4 regions of the Shewanella sp. 10N.286.51.B7 genome follow, and region 3 is predicted to be linked to each of the others. Evidence: predicted binding sites of a transcription regulator. Region 3 holds the regulator's gene; each other region holds the start of a gene.
What was found. Region 3 encodes sigma-54, which starts transcription at its own class of promoters, with help from an activator protein. Its sites were predicted from a motif close to GTTGGCACGNNNNTNGNNT; they were not measured.
Positions count from the first base shown of each region.

Region 1 (3,059 bases), on a different contig from region 3:
AATAATCTGCAGCAGAATGATCAGAAGCTCGCTAACCATCCTGATAAAGAATTACTTAGCACTGACACTGTATTAATTCAGAAAGTGGAAGAAGCCAAGGTAATATTAGAAGAGTGTAAAGACATTAATAATCAAAATGCCAGCTTGATTGAACTGAATATTGCGAGTTTAAATCGCTTTTCTCAAGCGATGCAAATGAGTCGAAACGCTACCAGCCTCACTTATAATGACAAAGGGCGAACGTCGACCATTTCATCATTAGGCTCTAATCTAAAAGCCTAATGTAAGCGTCAATTTCTGCTCCCATGAATAAAAACTATAAAAAAGCCGCTGTCATCAGCGGCTTTCTTGTATTTATTTGTAATAGCTCAATCAACATTAAAGCACTAAAAATAAGTGACTTCTTTGATTTTTCTTGGTCGATTGTCTTGCTGATATAAGTTCCACACTTGAGCAAAATCTAATTCTAATTCAGTAACATACATATCACCAGCGGGATAGCTTTTAATCACCTTAGCCCCCTTAATCATGCCAGAAACCTGAGTCGACACGGTTTCACTATTTAATAACCACTCGCTCATTTGGCTATGAGCATCCACTTGTTGACCATATACCTGCTCTGCTAACTCACGATACGCCGCAATTTTTGACGCTTGCATCGCCATTAACACTTTATGAGATTGCTCTTTTGCTGGCTGGGTCGCGAGAGGGGCATAACCTATCGCGGTTAATTTTGGAAACTGCTCAGGCGCCTCTGTTTCCCACTGAACATATTTATCATTACTTGAGCAACCGACTAACGATAATGCTGCGACAGACATCATTGCCATTAAAAGCTTTTTCATAATTTCTCTCCTAGCACAGCCACTTTTCCATCCCCAGATTGCTCATTACGATAGAGCAAACCATTTTCTGAGGTAACTTTATTAGAGGGTGATAAGTAACCCGGTAAACTGTCTGTATGAACAAAAGTTTGTACAGCAGACACCACTCGATTATTGGTTACATTAACAATCCTGGCATTCAACACGACTCCTTGTGTTGTTGTAGCCATTGTCGACACAACAACATGGGACACGGGTAAATCAGACGGCAATAGCTTCCAATCGCGACTGAGAATAAACTCACCTTGTTCTGTTGCTCTTATGGCATTAGCCACATTCATATCAACTAAATTAAATTCATGAGCATGAAATGCTGCAACAAAACCTTGTTGTAGCTGCAAACCTAGAGCGTCAGTTTGACTAAAAGCATCTATTTTTACAGGTGTCGTCACCAATAAAGGTTGATCTGAACGCAGGCTATCATTTTGTAATACCAGTTCATTGACGATTTTTTCTGCAAGTGTGTTCACTTGAGACTTTGGGGCTAAACCGACCTTTTCTATATCGTAGCTTAATGCTTTTGGCGTCTGACCTTCTGGTTCGGACATAAACCATGAGTTAGTGTCAGTAGGCTGCCCAGTATAGGTTAACTCATCGCCACTCTTTGACGTCTCACTTGCGCAAGCTGCCATTAATAAAGCAATGGGTAATAAAATAAATTGACGCATAGCATTTATATCCTTAACTCAATTCATGCACTGTCATTGACGTTATCTAGAAAAGTATCGTTTTAAACCCAGTGAACAAACCTTATTCATTCAATGGGTATCAAGTGGCCTAACTTTATTAATAACCATATTCGTCATCACACTCATAACAATGTTAATAGCCACACTCTCTGAAACCCTATCGGCACTTAAGCTAAAAACTTTATCATTTAACCGCTATTAATTAGCCATGATGAGCCTTTTCTAAATGTTCACACTTATCAAAGCCACAGATACACAAAGGGCACAATTATTGCTTTGCTATAAATACTCATAAAAATGGTGTCTAAAAGTCATTAAGTTGGCACTGATATCTTCATTATTTTGTAAAAAGTGAAACTGAACATGCCGAATTTAAACATTAAATTATTATTTTTTTCAGTGCTTGTACTGCAATTGGCTAGTATCAGTCACGTCGCTTTTGCACAAAGAATCGAAGTATCAGGTCAAGCGAGCATAGTCGATGGCAATATTGATAAAGCCCGTGAAGCTGCAATAAATCAAGCATTAAACTATGCCAGCTTAAAAGCTGGAGTGAACTTCAATAGTCGTCAAACCATTAATCAAGGCAACTTGACTCAAAATGCATTTCAAGTACAACGCATGGGTGAGGCTAAAAATATTGAAGTGGTATCAGAAATAATCACCTCAACTGATATTACTGTCTCATTAAGGCTAAATCTCGAATCACAGAAGGTCGTTCAGCAATGTCACAGCCAGCAACTTAAAGCGGCACTGATGATTCCACAAGCTACCATGCGAGATCGCTCCCAATTGCGTTATGGTCAATTAGCCAATTTTGAACAAGCCCTGTCACAACAATATGGTGCAGTGATTAATGGCATGTCAGAGTTTAGTTTTGCGCATATGCACGCCGAAGAAAAACTAGACCATAAAAATCAATTGATAAACTTTAGAGGCAACAGGATCCCAAGTTGGTTAGGCGAAATTACTGATAGCCAATATATTTTACAGCCTGAGATTTTAGATATTTCCACAGAGCCAAATCAGAGCTCAATGTTCGGCCTGTGGAGTGATTACCCTCAACGACAAATTAATTTACGCTTTACATTATTTCATGGCATTAGCGGCGAAAAAGTATGGAGTAAAGACTACGCCGCTACAGCAGAATGGGCATTTGATAAAGATGAAACCGTCTCTCCAACAACAAAGCGCTTTTGGAGTTCGACTTACGGACAATCAATGAACCAATTATTTCAACAAAGCACGCAAGATATTGATAACCTCCTAAACTGTCGTCCATTATTAGGACAAATCGTCGCTAAGCAAGGAAACAGAATTATCATCAATCTAGGCCGAAAAAATAACGTTAAAATGGGTGATAACTTTCAAATTGTCTTGCAGCAAAATATCCCAGACAGAGTCAACTTAATGCGTGCAGTCGCAACGAAAAATCGCGCCACAGTTACCATTGAGCAAGTATCAGAAGAAAGCGCAACTGCGGTGC
Region 1 covers NZ_MCUF01000058.1:21,413-24,471, reverse strand. Annotated here, with positions in the region: gene BCU84_RS15530 (flagellar protein FlgN) at 1-282, shown strand, start outside; gene BCU84_RS15525 (LPP20 family lipoprotein) at 387-845, opposite strand; gene BCU84_RS15520 (FlgO family outer membrane protein) at 842-1,552, opposite strand; gene BCU84_RS15515 (flagellar assembly protein T N-terminal domain-containing protein) at 1,937-3,059, shown strand, end outside.
Region 1: the regulator sigma-54 is predicted to act here: its motif matches at 1,832-1,850, upstream of BCU84_RS15515 (flagellar assembly protein T N-terminal domain-containing protein).

Region 2 (3,059 bases), on a different contig from region 3:
CATTGCTTTGAGTGGTATTTCAGCTGCTCAAAAAGATCTCAATACCACAGCAAATAACATTGCCAACGTTAATACAATTGGTTTTAAAGAGTCTCGTGCTGAATTTGCTGATGTTTATGCTAATTCTATTTTTTCAAACAGTAAAACTGCAGTGGGTGGTGGTGCAACCACGACTCAAGTGGCACAACAGTTTCAACAAGGTAGCTTACAATTCACCAGTAACTCACTTGATATGGCTATCAGTGGCGGTGGTTTCTTTGTTACGGCATCTGAAGTGGGTACGCAAGATCACTCATTTACACGTGCTGGTGCATTTAAAGTGAACTCTGAAAGTTTCATGACAGATTCAGCGGGTAACTTCTTACAAGGTTTCCCAGTTGATGCCGATGGTAACTCTACTTCGGTGAGCTTATCGAGTACTGTACCGATTAAAATTCCAGATACTGCTGGTAGCCCTGTAAAAACCAGTAATGTTGGTTTGCAAATGAACTTAAATGTAGGTGAGTCAGCATTAGATCCTGCTAACTTTGATCCAAACGATCCAGATACGTTTAATAACTCAACGTCAGTGACTATTTATGATTCATTAGGTGAGTCGCACATTATGACAACCTATTTCATCAAACCAACAGATGGTGCTTATACCGGTGAGAGTAACTGGGTTGCCTTTTATGCCGTTGATGGCGAGCAGGTCGATATTGATCAAGCAAATGGTGGTTCATACGGTGTAGATACTACCGGCGATGGTATTGCAGATGGTACGGCACTTGCTGAAAATGCATCAGGTTGGAAAGGGTCAGTATTGAAGTTTAATGATGCCGGAGCTTACACAGGTTCAGATCCCGCAACTGTTGAAACGGTCGAGCTGGGTGTCAATGGCGCAAATGTTCTAGGTCCTGGTGCTGATGGTACTCAAAAATTAACTCTTGGTTTTAATAACCCAACACAATATGCTTCACCTTTTGAAGTGACTGAGTTAACCCAAGACGGTACAACAGTAGGTCGTTTAACCAATGTGGGTATCGGTTCTGATGGCTTAGTGACTGCAAGTTACAGTAATGGTTCAACTGAGCCACTGGCGCGTGTTGCACTAGTGCGTTTTGCTAATGAACAAGGTTTGACTCAAGTGGGTAATACCTCTTGGAAAGCGAGCTTAGATTCTGGTGCAGCCTTGGCAGGTGAAGCCAATAGTGGCACGTTCGGTAGTATTCGTTCATCAGCACTTGAGCAGTCTAACGTTGATTTGACCACAGAATTGGTTGACTTAATCTCAGCTCAACGTAACTTCCAAGCTAACTCTCGTACGCTTGAGGTGAATAACACCTTGAATCAGTCAATACTACAAATCCGCTAGTTATCGATTAAGGTTTTGATTAATCATAGAGTTTAGATTTTCAAAGAGTTGCCGCAACGGCAACTCTTTGCCATTTTAATTGACCCCCTTCTTATTAGTACCTCACCAGGTAATCGTTTTATTCCATCTCAAATTCATTAGCTTAGCTTTAATTATTTCTACTTTCATGTGTTGGCACACTGATTGCTAGTTCTGTATATATCTTTTGTTATGTAAAAAGTTTGACGGAGCAGCAAATGGACAAATTACTTTATGTTGCCATGAGTGGGGCAAAGCAGAATATGAATGCTTTGGCTGTTCGTGCCAATAATTTAGCTAATGCCAATACTGATGGTTTTAAAGCTGATCTTGCTCAAGCTCGCTCTATGCAAGCATTTGGTGAAGGTCTACCTACACGTGTGTTTGCCATGACAGAAAGTCCCGGACACAACTTTAATTCTGGCCCGATTAAAACTACAGGGCGAGATTTAGACATTGCAATTAAAGATCAAGGTTGGATTGCGGTTCAAAGTAAAGAAGGTGGTGAGGCTTATACCCGTTCTGGGAGTCTAAGTTTTGACAGTACCGGTTTACTGACCAATGGCCGTGGTAATCCAGTGATGGGTGAAGCTGGGCCAATTGTACTGCCTTTACCAATCGATAAAGTTCAGATATCACCTGATGGCATTATTTCTGTAAGACCACAGGGGGCTACCGCAGATGTGATTGAAGAAGTGGCGCGAATTAAATTAGTCAATCCAGATAATGCAGAAATGATGCGTGGCGAAGATGGTTTATTTAGGCTGACATCGGGCTTAAATGCGCCGAATGATCCTAATGTAACCGTTGAGAGCGGCGCAGTTGAAGGAAGTAACGTTAATGCTGTATCGGAAATGGTGGCGTTAATTGATATTCAGCGTCAATACGAAATGCAAGTGAAGATGATGAAAAATGCCGAAGATCTAGATCGCGCATCCTCGTCTTTAATGAGAATTAGTTAGGAGTAATTATTATGCATCCCGCTTTATGGATCAGTAAAACAGGCCTTGATGCCCAACAAACCGATATTGCTGTTATTTCTAACAATGTGGCCAATGCCAGTACCGTTGGCTATAAAAAGAGCCGAGCAGTATTCGAAGATTTACTCTATCAAACCGTCAATCAGGCTGGGGGTATTAGTGCTGATAACACTAAGTTACCTAATGGCTTAAACATTGGTGCAGGTACCAAAGTTGTCGCGACGCAGAAAATGTTCACTCAGGGCAATATGCTAACAACTGACAACTCATTGGACTTAATGATTGAAGGTCCGGGTTTTTTTGAAGTTGAAATGCCGGATGGCACAGCAGCTTACACGCGTAACGGCCAATTCAGTCTTGATGAAAATGGTCAAATCGTGACTCCAGGTTCAGGGTATGTTTTACAACCCTCTATTACTATTCCTGATGATGCCACTTCAATAACTGTATCTTCAGAAGGTGAAATCTCGGTTAAATTATCTGGCGCGACAGAAAGTACGGTTGTTGGTCAATTGGCGATGAGTGATTTCATTAATCCATCAGGGTTAGATCCAGTGGGTCAAAACCTTTACACCGAAACGGGTTCAAGCGGCACGCCTATTCAAGGCACTGCATCATTGGACGGTTTAGGGGCGATTCGTCAAGGCGCGCTTGAGACATCGAATGTAAACGTGACTGAAGAGTTAGTGAACCTTATTCAAAGTCAG
Region 2 covers NZ_MCUF01000058.1:29,970-33,028, forward strand. Annotated here, with positions in the region: gene flgE (flagellar hook protein FlgE) at 1-1,354, shown strand, start outside; gene flgF (flagellar basal-body rod protein FlgF) at 1,591-2,334, shown strand; gene flgG (flagellar basal-body rod protein FlgG) at 2,346-3,059, shown strand, end outside.
Region 2: the regulator sigma-54 is predicted to act here: its motif matches at 1,525-1,543, upstream of flgF (flagellar basal-body rod protein FlgF).

Region 3 (3,059 bases):
TGCACCTGCGTGCACGCAAAGGTATTGGCTATTTACCACAAGAAGCCAGTATTTTTCGCAAGTTAACCGTACACGATAATATTATGGCGGTGTTGCAAACCCGCAAGAGTTTAACGACTGAGCAGCGCATCGAAGAGTTAGAGCACTTATTAGAAGAGTTTAATATTACTCACATTCGCGATAGCCAAGGTATGGCATTATCGGGTGGTGAACGTCGACGTGTTGAAATCGCACGCGCATTAGCGGCAAATCCTAAGTTCATTCTGCTAGATGAGCCTTTTGCTGGTGTCGACCCTATCTCTGTGATAGATATCAAGAAAATTATTCAACAATTAAAAAATCGTGGACTTGGAGTACTCATTACCGACCATAATGTTCGTGAAACGCTTGATGTATGTGAGCGCGCGTATATTGTTAGCCACGGTGATTTAATTGCAGAAGGCACGCCTGCTGAAATCTTAGACAATCAGCAAGTCAGGTCAGTATACTTAGGTGAGCAATTCAAGCTATAGTTAGCATTCTTTAGTGCACAATATGGCATGTCGCGACCAGTATCAGTCCCACTTTTTAGTGCAATGTTCTAGACTGAACTTAAGCCAAGGTTCAGCTTAAGCCTAGAAGCAGTTTAAAAAGGTGCTAGACCCACACAATTGTTAGTCGCGATGATGAAACTCAATTAGGGATAAGCGGTAAATGAAAGCCTCACTCCAACTTAAAATGGGTCAACACCTGACTATGACCCCACAGTTGCAACAAGCCATTCGCTTATTGCAACTTTCCTCATTGGAGCTACAGCAAGAAATTCAACAAGCACTTGACTCAAATCCACTCCTTGAGCTCGAAGATGAGTTTGCTAAAGCAAAAGAACCAGTAAAAGAAAACGCCCAGCAAACCGATACTGATTTTAGTGATAACAGCCAAGTGACTGTTGAAAAAGACACCTCAACCGTAGACACCACTGAATCGTTAACCAAAGAATCCATGCCTGACGAATTACCAATGGATACCACATGGGATGAAGTTTACACAGCATCCCCAAGTTCAGGTTCTGGCGCAGTGGCTCGTGATGACGATATGCCTTTTCAGGGTGAAACCACAGAAGGCTTATATGAGCATTTAGAGTGGCAAAAAAATCTCACCCCTTTTTCTGAAAACGATCTGGTAATTGCTACGGCGATTATCGATGCCGTTGATGAACGTGGTTACTTAACCCAAACAACTGAAGACATATTGCAAGCTTTAGGCCTAGAAGATATTGAACTCGATGAAGTTGAAGCTGTACTCAAACGAGTACAGCATTTTGATCCTGTAGGCGTTGCAGCAAGAGATTTAAGCGAATGCTTGATGATTCAGCTTGGCCAATACCCTAATGAAATACCTTGTATCGATAACGTTAAGCTACTGATTGCAGAACACCTAGACTTAATTGCAGGCCGTGACTTTAGATTATTAATGCGTAAAACCAAGCTTAAAGAAGATGATTTACGCGAAGCGATTCAATTTATTCAAACGCTTAACCCACGTCCAGGGTTACAGATCACTCCTATTAAAGATGAATATGTCATTCCTGATGTGACAGTGTTTAAAAAGAGTGGCCGTTGGGTCGTTGAATTAAATCCAGATAACATGCCAAAAATTGGTGTGAATCAGCAATATGCAGCCATGGCGAAAGGCTCTGCTAATCAGTCAGACAGCCAGTTTATTCGCGGCCATTTACAAGAGGCAAAATGGTTTATCAAAAGTATTGAAAGCCGTAATGAGACACTATTAAAAGTGGCTAATTGTATTGTGCAATTTCAACAAGGCTTTTTTGAGTTTGGCGAAGAAGCAATGAAGCCAATGGTACTTAATGACATTGCTGAAGCCGTTGAAATGCATGAATCAACCATTTCGCGTGTCACGACACAAAAGTATATGCACACCCCTAGGGGACTTTTTGAACTAAAATATTTCTTTTCAAGCCATGTGAGTACTGATGATGGCGGAGAATGTTCTTCTACTGCAATTCGCGCATTTATTAAAAAGCTTGTTGCGGCAGAAAACCAGCAAAAGCCACTTAGCGATAGTAAAATGGCGACGCTATTGGCAGAACAAGGGATCAATGTTGCTCGGCGTACGATCGCCAAATATCGTGAAGCAATGCTCATCCCTCCCTCAAACCAACGCAAAAGCCTATAAGCCTTTGTTATTGGAGGATGATATATGCAAATTAACCTGACTGGGCACCATGTGGAAATTACTCAATCTTTACGTGAGTATGTACAAACTAAGTTTTCAAAGCTTGAACGACACTTCGAACAGATCAATAATGTTCACGTTGTGCTCAATGTTCAAAAGCTGCAACAAATTGCAGAGGCAAAATTACACCTCAAAGGAGGTGAAGTTTTTGCGGTATCACAGAACGCTGATATGTATGTTGCAATTGACGCCCTGATCGACAAATTAGATCGTCAGGTAATTAAACACAAAGAGAAGTTAATTAAACACTAACGATGGAACTTCGCACCATTCTGCAGCCGGCGTGCACTACCTGCGCCACGCCGGGCAGTAAGAAAAAAGTACTGGAACTTATCAGCGATTTAATGGCTGCCCAGTACCCAACCCTATCTTCACAGGCTATTTTTGAAAGTTTAATAGCACGTGAAAAAATGGGTAGTACAGGTATAGGAAATGGCATTGCGATTCCTCATGGTCGATTAACTGATATCGAAGAACCGATAGCAATTTTGATCAAGTGTGAAGAAGGCATTGAGTTTGATGCTATCGACAAGAAACCCGTGGATATATTATTTGCGCTGTTAGTTCCTTCTGATCAATGCCAACAGCATTTAAGTACGCTGTCGAGTATGGCTGAAAAACTGAGCGATAAATTAATCCTTAAGCGACTTCGAAAGAGTCATGACGCTACAGAACTTTATCAGGTTATAACTGCATGAAACTTGTCATCGTATCAGGACGATCAGGCTCAGGTAAATCAGTAGCACTAAGGGTATTAGAAGATTTAGGTTATTACTGTGTTGATAACCTACCTTTACCACTTATTGGTAGTTTACTTGAAC
Region 3 covers NZ_MCUF01000034.1:59,684-62,742, forward strand. Annotated here, with positions in the region: gene lptB (LPS export ABC transporter ATP-binding protein) at 1-512, shown strand, start outside; gene BCU84_RS10405 (RNA polymerase factor sigma-54) at 694-2,178, shown strand; gene hpf (ribosome hibernation promoting factor) at 2,203-2,490, shown strand; gene ptsN (PTS IIA-like nitrogen regulatory protein PtsN) at 2,493-2,936, shown strand; gene rapZ (RNase adapter RapZ) at 2,933-3,059, shown strand, end outside.

Region 4 (3,059 bases), on a different contig from region 3:
ATTTTGCAATTGACCTGTCAAATTGACGGCTCATTAACTCAGTAGGTTACTGATGGCAGAAGATACAGGTCAAGAACGCACAGAGGACCCCACCGCCAAGCGACTGCAACAGTCGCGTGAAAAAGGACAGGTGGCACGCTCTAAAGAGTTAGGTACAGCGGCTGTTTTATTAGCATCAGCTGTAGGGTTCGCAATCGTTGGGCCTAATCTTGCCCGAAGTCTGCACACTATCATGACACAAATATTGACCATGGAGCGGGATCAAATATTTGATACCAACTCAATGTTTCTGGTTTGGGGAGTGGTTGGCAATGAGCTTGCTTTTCCACTCATCAGTTTTATTGCATTTCTCGCCTTAATTGCTTTTATCGGTAATATCATTCTGGGTGGTATGACGTTCTCAGTTAAAGCTTTTATGCCCAAAGGCAGTAAAATGAATCCTGCTAAAGGATTTAAGCGAATGTTTGGTACACAAGCTCTAGTTGAGTTGACCAAGGGCATCGCTAAATTTGCTGTAGTGGCTGTATCAGCCTATTTTTTATTGAGTTTTTACTTCTTTGAGATAATGACTCTCTCGACAGATCATCTACCTGGCAACGTTTACCATGCACTAGAGTTGTTAGTATGGATGTTTATTCTGTTATGTTCTTCAATGCTATTTATTGTGGTGATTGATGTGCCATTTCAAATATGGAATCACAATAAACAATTGAAAATGACCAAGCAAGAAGTCAAAGATGAATACAAAGACACTGAGGGTAAACCTGAAGTAAAAGGTCGAATTAGACAAATGCAGCACGAGATGGCCAACAAAAGGATGATGTCTGAAGTACCAAATGCAGATGTTATTGTGGTTAACCCTGAACATTATGCTGTAGCGGTTAAATACGATGTTAGTCAGTCAGCTGCGCCTTTTTTAATTGCGAAAGGCATCGATGATGTCGCATTTAAAATTCGTGAAATTGCCAGAGAGCACGAAGTGCCGATTGTGTCGGCGCCACCTTTAGCACGTGCTATATACCATACGACGAAAATTGACCAACAAGTGCCTGAAGGGTTATTCACTGCAGTCGCACAAATTTTGGCATATGTATTCCAGCTCAAGCAGTATCAAAAAGGTAGGGGCAAGCGACCTAAGCCCGTGCCAATCAATCAACCTATCCCTGATGATTTAAAACACTAAATCGTTTACAAAACCTTCAATTAACCCCGCGGCCCTTTTGAAACTATTCTTTTGGCTTAGTAATTGCATTTTACTGGTGTCAGCGTCAAGAATATTACTATAAAGGTTTCCTACTGATGGATGTAAAAGCAGCATTAGGTCAAGTTAAACAAGTTAGATTAAGTACTTTTAAAGGTATAGGTACGCCATTATTAGTACTTGCAGCACTCGGTATGGTGGTTTTGCCCATGCCTGCCTTTTTGTTGGACATCTTGTTTTCATTCAACATTGCTTTAGCACTCGTTGTACTGCTTGTCGCTATTTATTCTGATAGACCATTAGATTTTGCCGCATTCCCCAGCGTTCTGTTAGTCGCAACGCTACTTAGATTGGCACTAAATGTTGCCTCAACCCGAATCGTGTTATTGGAAGGTCATAACGGTGGTGATGCCGCAGGTAAAGTCATTGAAGCCTTCGGCTCTGTGGTTATTGGTGGTAACTACGCTGTAGGTTTAGTGGTTTTCCTGATTCTTATTATCATCAACTTTGCCGTTGTTACCAAAGGTGCTGGGCGTATTTCTGAAGTGAGCGCCCGTTTTACATTGGATGCCATGCCAGGTAAACAAATGGCAATTGATGCCGATTTAAATGCTGGCACATTAACGCAAGATCAAGCTCGCGTACGCCGCGCTGAAGTGACTAAAGAAGCTGACTTTTACGGTGCGATGGATGGTGCATCAAAATTTGTTAAAGGTGATGCCATTGCGGGTATCATGATTTTGGTGATTAACATTCTCGGTGGTTTTGTGATCGGTATGGTTCAACATGGATTGGATTTTTCCAGTGCTGTTGAAATCTACACTTTATTGACCATTGGTGACGGCTTAGTCGCTCAAATCCCTGGGCTACTGTTATCAATCGCTGCAGCATTGATGGTGACCCGTCAAAATGAATCGGGTGATATGGGCGGCATGATGATAAGCCAGATGTTTGTCAGCCATAAGTCAATGGCGATTGCATCAGGCGTATTGTTTGTCATGGGTATCGTGCCTGGAATGCCTCATTTTGCATTCTTAACGTTCGCTTTTATTACAGCCTTTGCTGCATATATGATTTATAAGCGAAATAATGACAACAAAACCGCAGCGCTTGAGCAAGCGGTTAAAAGCCCAGCAGAAATTAAGGATGCAGAGCCTAAAGAACTCAGCTGGGAAGACGTTCAACATGTCGATACTATCGGGCTTGAAGTAGGTTACCGCCTTATTCCGTTAGTGGATAAAGGTCAAGGTGGTGAGCTTTTAGGTCGTATTAAAGGTGTACGTAAGAAATTATCACAAGAATTAGGTTTCTTAGTACCAGCGGTGCATATTCGCGACAACCTTGATTTATCACCTAACTGTTATCGTATTTCGTTAATGGGAGTCGTGGTTGGAGAGGCTGAAGTTCGCCATGACTGTGAACTCGCGATCAATCCTGGGCAAGTGTATGGCAAGCTTGATGGCATTGAAACAACAGATCCTGCATTTGGATTAGAAGCTGTGTGGATAGCGCCAGAGCAGCGCGAACATGCTCAAACCTTAGGTTATACCGTGGTAGACACGGCAACAGTTGTCGCGACCCATATCAGCCAACTATTGACTAACAATGCGGCTAAATTACTGGGTTATGAAGAAGTACAGCAGTTAATGGATATGTTAGGTAAAAACTCGCCTAAGTTAGTTGATGGCTTTATTCCAGATATTATGCCATTGGGTTCTGTGGTTAAAGTGATGCAAAACCTTCTAAATGAAGGTGTTTCTATCCGTGATTTACGCACAATTGTGCAAACCCTGTTAGAATACGGTACAAAGAGTAATGATACAGAAGTATTAACCGCTGCAGTGCGTATTGCATTGAA
Region 4 covers NZ_MCUF01000058.1:61,062-64,120, forward strand. Annotated here, with positions in the region: gene fliR (flagellar biosynthetic protein FliR) at 1-45, shown strand, start outside; gene flhB (flagellar biosynthesis protein FlhB) at 53-1,183, shown strand; gene flhA (flagellar biosynthesis protein FlhA) at 1,300-3,059, shown strand, end outside.
Region 4: the regulator sigma-54 is predicted to act here: its motif matches at 1,234-1,252, upstream of flhA (flagellar biosynthesis protein FlhA).